Regions from separate parts of the Acidobacterium sp. FHG110202_01 genome, predicted to be linked through region 1. Evidence: riboswitches for the same ligand, from Rfam matches in the RefSeq annotation. Region 1 holds a riboswitch; each other region holds the start of a gene.
The links. A riboswitch is a leader RNA that binds a small molecule or an ion and turns the genes downstream of it on or off. The one in region 1 is predicted to bind cobalamin.
Positions count from the first base shown of each region.

Region 2: linked by a shared signal. The riboswitch ahead of AC5S16_RS01555 (ribonucleoside-diphosphate reductase subunit alpha) and the one ahead of AC5S16_RS06675 (TonB-dependent receptor) in region 1 are both predicted to bind cobalamin.
Region 3: linked by a shared signal. The riboswitch ahead of AC5S16_RS00750 (TonB-dependent receptor) and the one ahead of AC5S16_RS06675 (TonB-dependent receptor) in region 1 are both predicted to bind cobalamin.

Region 1 covers NZ_JBZYWJ010000003.1:79,548-81,814, forward strand. Annotated here, with positions in the region: gene AC5S16_RS06675 (TonB-dependent receptor) at 1-1,218, opposite strand, end outside; cobalamin riboswitch at 1,252-1,422, opposite strand; gene AC5S16_RS06680 (ATP-binding cassette domain-containing protein) at 1,734-1,949, opposite strand.
Region 2 covers NZ_JBZYWJ010000001.1:389,570-391,836, forward strand. Annotated here, with positions in the region: gene AC5S16_RS01550 (carboxypeptidase-like regulatory domain-containing protein) at 1-49, opposite strand, end outside; cobalamin riboswitch at 470-663, shown strand; gene AC5S16_RS01555 (ribonucleoside-diphosphate reductase subunit alpha) at 757-2,267, shown strand, end outside.
Region 3 covers NZ_JBZYWJ010000001.1:192,540-194,806, forward strand. Annotated here, with positions in the region: gene AC5S16_RS00745 (hypothetical protein) at 1-333, shown strand, start outside; cobalamin riboswitch at 533-728, shown strand; gene AC5S16_RS00750 (TonB-dependent receptor) at 816-2,267, shown strand, end outside.

The DNA.
Region 1 (2,267 bases):
ATTGCTTCCGCGAATGGTTACCGTATTTCCCAGATACACAGGTCCTTCAATTGGTGAATCGAAGAATGAGCCCGTCGGTGTTGGATTAACATTCAGGTCGCTGAATTGTGTATAAGCGAACTGCGCCTGATTATGCCAGCGTTCTGTGGTTTGATCCTGTATGGTTCCACCGATGTATGTGTTCTCGTTTCGTTGCGTGGAATCATCTTCAATCCCATAGAACAAGATGCCGTTGGGGGTTCCAAGATTGGTGGTATTGTGACGTGCGGTGATGCGTATGCCTGTTCTCTCGTTCAAAAACCAGCCAAGATTTCCGTCGAACGTAACATTATGAAAGAAATCGTTGGAATAGCTGCCTCTCGTGTCATAACGCGCAAAGTTGCCGAAGTAATCGAAGTGCCCGATTGCCTGCCCAAGAGAGGCGTCCTGATTGTAGGTATTGAAGTTTCCGCCGTCTGCTGCGTATTTCAACTGAGGAGTGCTGGTTGAGCCTTTGGCTGAGGTCACACTCACGACACCGACCAGCGCATTGCTTCCATAGAGAACACTGTTCGATCCGCGAAGCACTTCCACGCTGGCAACCCCACTGTTGGTGAGCTGCGCGAAGTCGAAGCCGCCTCCGATGCTGTTTGCCGGAATGCCATCGATCAAAACCTTATTGAAATCGGATTCGCCTCCACGAAGGAACAGGGAAGTGGTGCCTCCGCGCTGACTGGTCTGGACGATCTGTGCTCCGGGCACCAGCCGAAGTTCCTCGAGAACATCCAGCTTGTTCAATGCCTGAATCTGGTCGCTGTCGATGAGGCTGATCGATGCGCCCGTCTGGGACTCCGGAATCGCTGTTCCGGTTGCAGTCACGACAATCTGCTGCGGCAGAGCGCCAACGCTCAAATGCACGGTCGTCTCTACCGTCTTTCCGTCGCCGACAAATATTGGTGAAATGGTCTGTTCTGAAAAGCCCTCGGCCTCGATGTGAAGGCTGTATGTTCCTGATCGAGGCGCGTTGAGCGAGAAAAAGCCTTCGGCATCCACAGTGCCTTCGGCGACTTTATTGTCTCCCTGAAGAAGAGCGACTCTAGCAGGCGAAACTGCATTGCCTAAGGAGTCCAGGACCTTGCCGCGTATTGTTTCGCCCGTTTGAGCATTTAGATTCAGTACGAATAGAACAGCCAGCAAACTCAGACCGGTAGAAAATAGAAATCGAAATCTTGCAATCACTTTTCGTGTCCTCCTTCGCCCTAGAAAGAGCGGACTTATCGTGCTGGAGGGATCGGTCTTCTGACTTGCGATGTCTTGCCGCGACTGCGCCTTCCCACCCTTACAAGGGCAGTGGCATTGTGCAATCGGTTCCATCGCATACAGCTGCTGGGCAGTGGCGGATTCGCACCGCGCTTCCCGTACATCCCGCCTTGTATTAAATTGTGCAAAGCTCCGACGCGCTTTGTTCAGATATAAAAGGACCCTACTTAACAAGTTCTAAATTGCGGAACTACATTTCCCGACTGTGCCCCTTTCCGTCCTCACTCGTATGAAAGACATAGAATGGATGCCCCTCGCGTCCGTAGAGAGTTTCGGCAGTGACACGAAAGACTTCTTCGATGGATTGCGCATTCAACACCCGTTCGCAGGGGCCAATCGATTGAATTCGCCCAGATGCATGAGTGCAACTTTCGAGCAATAACGAGCGACTGCGGTAAGCCTCCGGCACAGGGTGAGAACTTCCAGCGAATGTTCTATGTCGAGATTTGCCATTGGCTCATCGAGCAGGATGCCTCCTCAGAAGTAGCTCTCCAAAGACCGGCAATCGTACGCAGCAATGTGCTTTTTCCGCTTCCGTTTGGCCCGACTATCGCCAGAAAGTCTCCCGTCCGCAGCCGAATCGAAACTGAGTCGAGGATCGTCCTTCCCCCTCGCACTACGGATGCCTGCCTTAGTTCAAGAATGCTCATTGGGCTGCTACGTCCTTGTATTGGCGCATCAAAAGCCAAATAAACACCGGCCCACCGATGGTGGAGCGATTGGCGGTGGATGCATCTGAGTCATACTTTGTTTCGACATTGATCGCGGGCTCTTGCACAACTTCTCCTTCCTGCGCCGCAAGGCACAGCAGACCGAAAGGCGAACGCGGAGAAGCTCTGCATCAGCCTGGGCTCATGCTCATGCGCTCTCCTCCGAGACATATCAGGCGGTTTTACCGGCCGATTATCTCTTCATCCTGGCGGAAAGCCGACGGAGACATTCTTGGAATGAGAAGTGGAAACTGGATC
Region 2 (2,267 bases), on a different contig from region 1:
AGAGCACAAGAAAAACGATACCCGCCGCGATGAATCGGGAACGACGCATCAGAACCTCCTGACAAAGTAAATCGTTACAGTAACGCCTATCTGCCCCTTCGCCGTCTGAAAATGAATGCGGTGGTGTGGGGCTGATTGAATGTGAAGTAAAGGCGTGAAATTAATTGGAAACGTTTACGAAATTGCAAGCACAGTAAGCTGACGGCTTTCTATCAGTGACATAAATAAGCTGGAATTTTACTTTTCCAGATGCTTTGCAAGTTAAGTAAATGTTTACCAGCGCGAAACAATAGCTCTCTCCAAATAACCTTGTCAAGGCGATTTATCTGCTTGTTTAATTTCCCGAAAATCGGCCTCCAGCCGCCGATGAAATAGAAACTGGTGGTAACTTCGGCATTGCCGGTCCAGCCGAACGATTTGCACAGCCACCCCAACATATAGTGTTTGACTCCAAGGTATACTCTTGATAAAGTAGGTTTCACTTCGCGGTGCCTGATTGGAAGATCAGGCTGAAAAGGGAATCCGGTGAAAAGCCGGAACTGCCCCGCAGCGGTAAGCAGGAACGAACGCTCCGACAAAAGCACTGGTTCATCCACGAACCGGGAAGCTGGAGCAAGTAGGCAGCCTGCAAGTCCGAAGACCTGCCACGAAGACATTCGCTTACGCCTCCGCGGGGAGGTGAAGTGGCAGTGGCTTCCTGCTCCGTCTTTGGAGCGCTGCTTTCTTCTCTTTCCTCCGAGGCCAGGAGAGCAGCCGATGGCTACCGTTCAATCAAGTCTTTCCGATATTCTTCCTGGTTTTCCGATTCCCGAGGAAACACCAACGATGCACGTTCGCAAGCGCAATGGCGCGCTGGAGCGTGTCGATGTCAATAAGATTGTCCGCGCCGTGCAGCGATGCTCCTATGGGCTGTCGCATGTGGACGCGATTCGCGTTGCCAGTAAAACTATCGGCGGCCTCTACGATGGCGCAACCACGCGCGAACTGGACGCCATGTCCATCGATACGGCGGCATCGCTGATTGCAGAAGAGCCGCAATACTCAAAGCTGGCTGCGCGGCTGCTGCTGGGAACGATCCTTAAGGAAGTCGCAGGCCAGAACCTGCACTCATTTTCGCAGTCGATGGAATACGGCTGCCGGGAAGGCGTAGTGAATACGGCAACCGCGGAGTTTGTGAGCACGCATGCGCGCAAGCTCAACCACGCCATCGATGAGCAGCTTTCCGACCGCTTCGAATATTTCGGCCTGCGCACGGTGTATGACCGCTACCTGCTGCGCGATCCGCTCTCTCGCAAGGTCATCGAAACGCCTCAGTATTTCTTTCTTCGCGTGGCATGCGGGTTGGCAGGCACACCCAACGAAGCCATAGAGTTCTACAAGCTGATTGCTTCGCATGACTACATGCCGAGTTCTCCTACGCTATTTAATTCAGGCACCAAGCATGCGCAGATGTCCTCCTGCTACTTGCACGATTCACCGGTGGACTCACTCGAATCCATCTACGACGCTTATAAGGATGTTGCTCTGCTCTCGAAATTTTCCGGTGGTATCGGACTGGCCTTTCACCGCGTGCGCTCGGAAGGCTCGCTCATCCGCGCGACCAACGGACTCTCGAATGGCATCGTTCCCTGGCTGCGAACATTGGATAGCTCTGTGGCAGCAGTCAACCAGGGCGGCAAGCGCAAGGGAGCCTGCTGCGTCTATCTCGAGCCTTGGCATGCGGACATCGAGCAATTTCTCGAGCTGCGCGAGAACACCGGCGATCTTTCCCGACGCACTTACAATCTGAATCTTGCTAACTGGGTTTCGGACCTCTTTATGCGGCGCGTGGAAGAGGATGGCATGTGGTCGCTCTTCGATCCGAAGGTCGTTCCTCACCTGCCCGATCTTTATGGAGTCGAATTTGCCTCAGCATATGAGAGGGCAGAAGAAGAAAAGCTTTTCACCCGACAGATGAAGGCGCGTGATCTCTATGCGCGCATGATGCGCTGCCTGGCTGAGACTGGCAATGGCTGGATGACTTTCAAGGATGCCTGCAACCTGAAGTGCAACCAGACGGGCAGGCAGGGAAATGTCGTCCATCTCTCGAACCTCTGCACGGAAATTACAGAGGTGACATCCCGCGATGAGACGGCGGTATGCAATCTCGGCTCCATCAACCTTGCACGCCACGTCACCGATGGCGCCTTCGATTTCGACAAGCTGGCGCAGACGGTGAAGATTGCTGTTCCCATGCTTGACCGCGTCATCGACATCAACTATTACCC
Region 3 (2,267 bases), on a different contig from region 1:
CTTGCACGTCTACAACTGAACGCTATGAAGGACTCCCGCAACCCCGTCTCACCCAGAGATGCAAGGCCAGTGACCACCACGGAAACGGCAAAACGCCGTGTCGGTCCTGCTGAGTGGTCGCGTATGTCTGTCCCCCAGCGTTGTGCAAGTATCGGCGTCGATTACAGCACCATCGATGTTGGCTTGCTGGAGGACCTGTTCAGCCGGAATGCAAGTCACAGTCTGGCTGCTGACCTGATGAAGCAGAATCCGCTCCGATACAGGACACTGAAGGAAACCGCCACCTGTCTGGGCATATTCGGCGCACCCAGAGGTACATTCAGGAAGAGCTAACCTTGGCAACGCTTCCCCGCCGTCTTCTTTCACGCTGTGCGGCCTAAGCCGCACAAACACTGCATACTATGCAGACGGGGATACAGCATCAGCCAGAGCGTATAACATAGTGATGAAATCGTTCCAATGGTTTACAAGCTGGCTCACCATTATCAACGACACTTCTTTGACATGACCCCTCTGCTCACGAATAATCAAACTTTCAACCAACGCATGAGGTGCTAGGGAAGACGGTGTGAATCCGCCACTGCCCCGCAACTGTAAGCGCGTTTCTGCATGTCTGGTTTTTGAGGACGTGCAAGGATGCCTGACCACAAAGCCACTGGAAAACATCCGGGAAGGCGGCAGGGCAAGAGCGCGCGAGTCAGGAGACCGGCTTCATGCGCACAGTACCGCGTTCCGAGGGGAACGGAGGAAAAATGCCAGACATTCCGCGGCGAAGCCGCTTTGCTCTCCTTTCAGTTTGCTTGTTGTTAGCAGTGATGCCAGCACGTGCTGTCGTCGTTCGTGGACGTGTTACCGATTCTCTGGGCGCCCCCATCGCCAATGCCAGCGTAGCTCTCGTTCAGAACGGGCAGGTCATCGCTTCGGGCATCACACGGAACGATGGAAGCTATCAGCTCTCTTCTTCAGCAACTGGCCGCTTCTACGTTCTGGCCGGTGGAAGATCCTTCCGCCAGCTCGCGACAGAAAGCTTCTACGGTGGCTCTCTCGATGGCATAGAGCAGAACATCCAGCTTGAACCCGAGTGGGTGCGGCAGTCGATCGTCGCCACAGAAACCGGAACACCCCTGCCGCAGGCTCAGGTAAGCGCATCTATTACGGGCTTGAACAAAACCGACTTCCTCAACCGCGCAGATATGGTCGACATCCTGCGCCAGGTTCCCGGAATAAGTGTTGTCCAGACCGGACAACGCGGCGGTGTTGCCAGCATTTTCGTGCGCGGTGGCAATTCAGACTCGAACAAAGTGCTCTTCGATGGCGCGCCCATTGAAGACATTGGCGGGCGATTCGACCTCTCCACCATTGCATCCACAGGCGTGGAGAAGGCCGAAGTCTATCGCGGTCCCAACAGCGTCCTCTACGGCTCTGACGCAGCTGCCGGAGTCATCGGCTTCAGCACGCCTCGCGGTTCCACATCGTTCCCGTCTTTGATCTACGAAGGCGACGCAGGAAACTTCGGCACCTATCGAAATGAAGTGCAGCTCGGCGGAACGCATCGCTCTCTCGACTACTATGGCGGCTTCAGCGATCTTCAGACGCAGAACTCTGTTCCCCAGAGCGAGTACCACAACATTGTCGAGACGGCGAACCTGGGATGGGCGTGGTCCGCAGCTACGACGATTCGCGTTACTGCGCGCAACGCCGACATCGCTACCGGACTACCGAATGCCTACCAGTTCTACCAGATCGCGAATGACGCCAAGCAGTCTGACCAGAACATTTTCATGACCGGAACCATCGACCACACTTTCTCCGACCGCCTGCACGGCCTCGTCCGCTATGGCATGGCACGCAAGCGCGAGGAGTCGACGCAGTGGTCGCCTACTGGAATCTATGACGCAACCGACGGCATTTATCTCGGCCTGCCAGTCACTATCAAAGGAGCCAACGGGTACTCCGTCAGCGGTCAGGCGATTCTGAACTATGCCGGAACCTATCCCATCACATCAGAGCTTGTATCCAACCGCGACAACCTCTACGTGCAGGCCGATTATCAGTTCACGCCGCACCTGATGGCCATTGCCGGCTTCCGCTTTGAAGACGAGCGTGGAAAAGACTATTATCCCGGTTTCTTGAATGACACCCTGGAGCGTGCCAACTACGACTACATGCTCCAGATCGGCGGTGATTTCCGCAATCGCCTCTTCTACTCATTTGGTGGAGGCATTCAGAAAAACCAGCTTTACGGAACTGAAGGTACGCCGCGCATC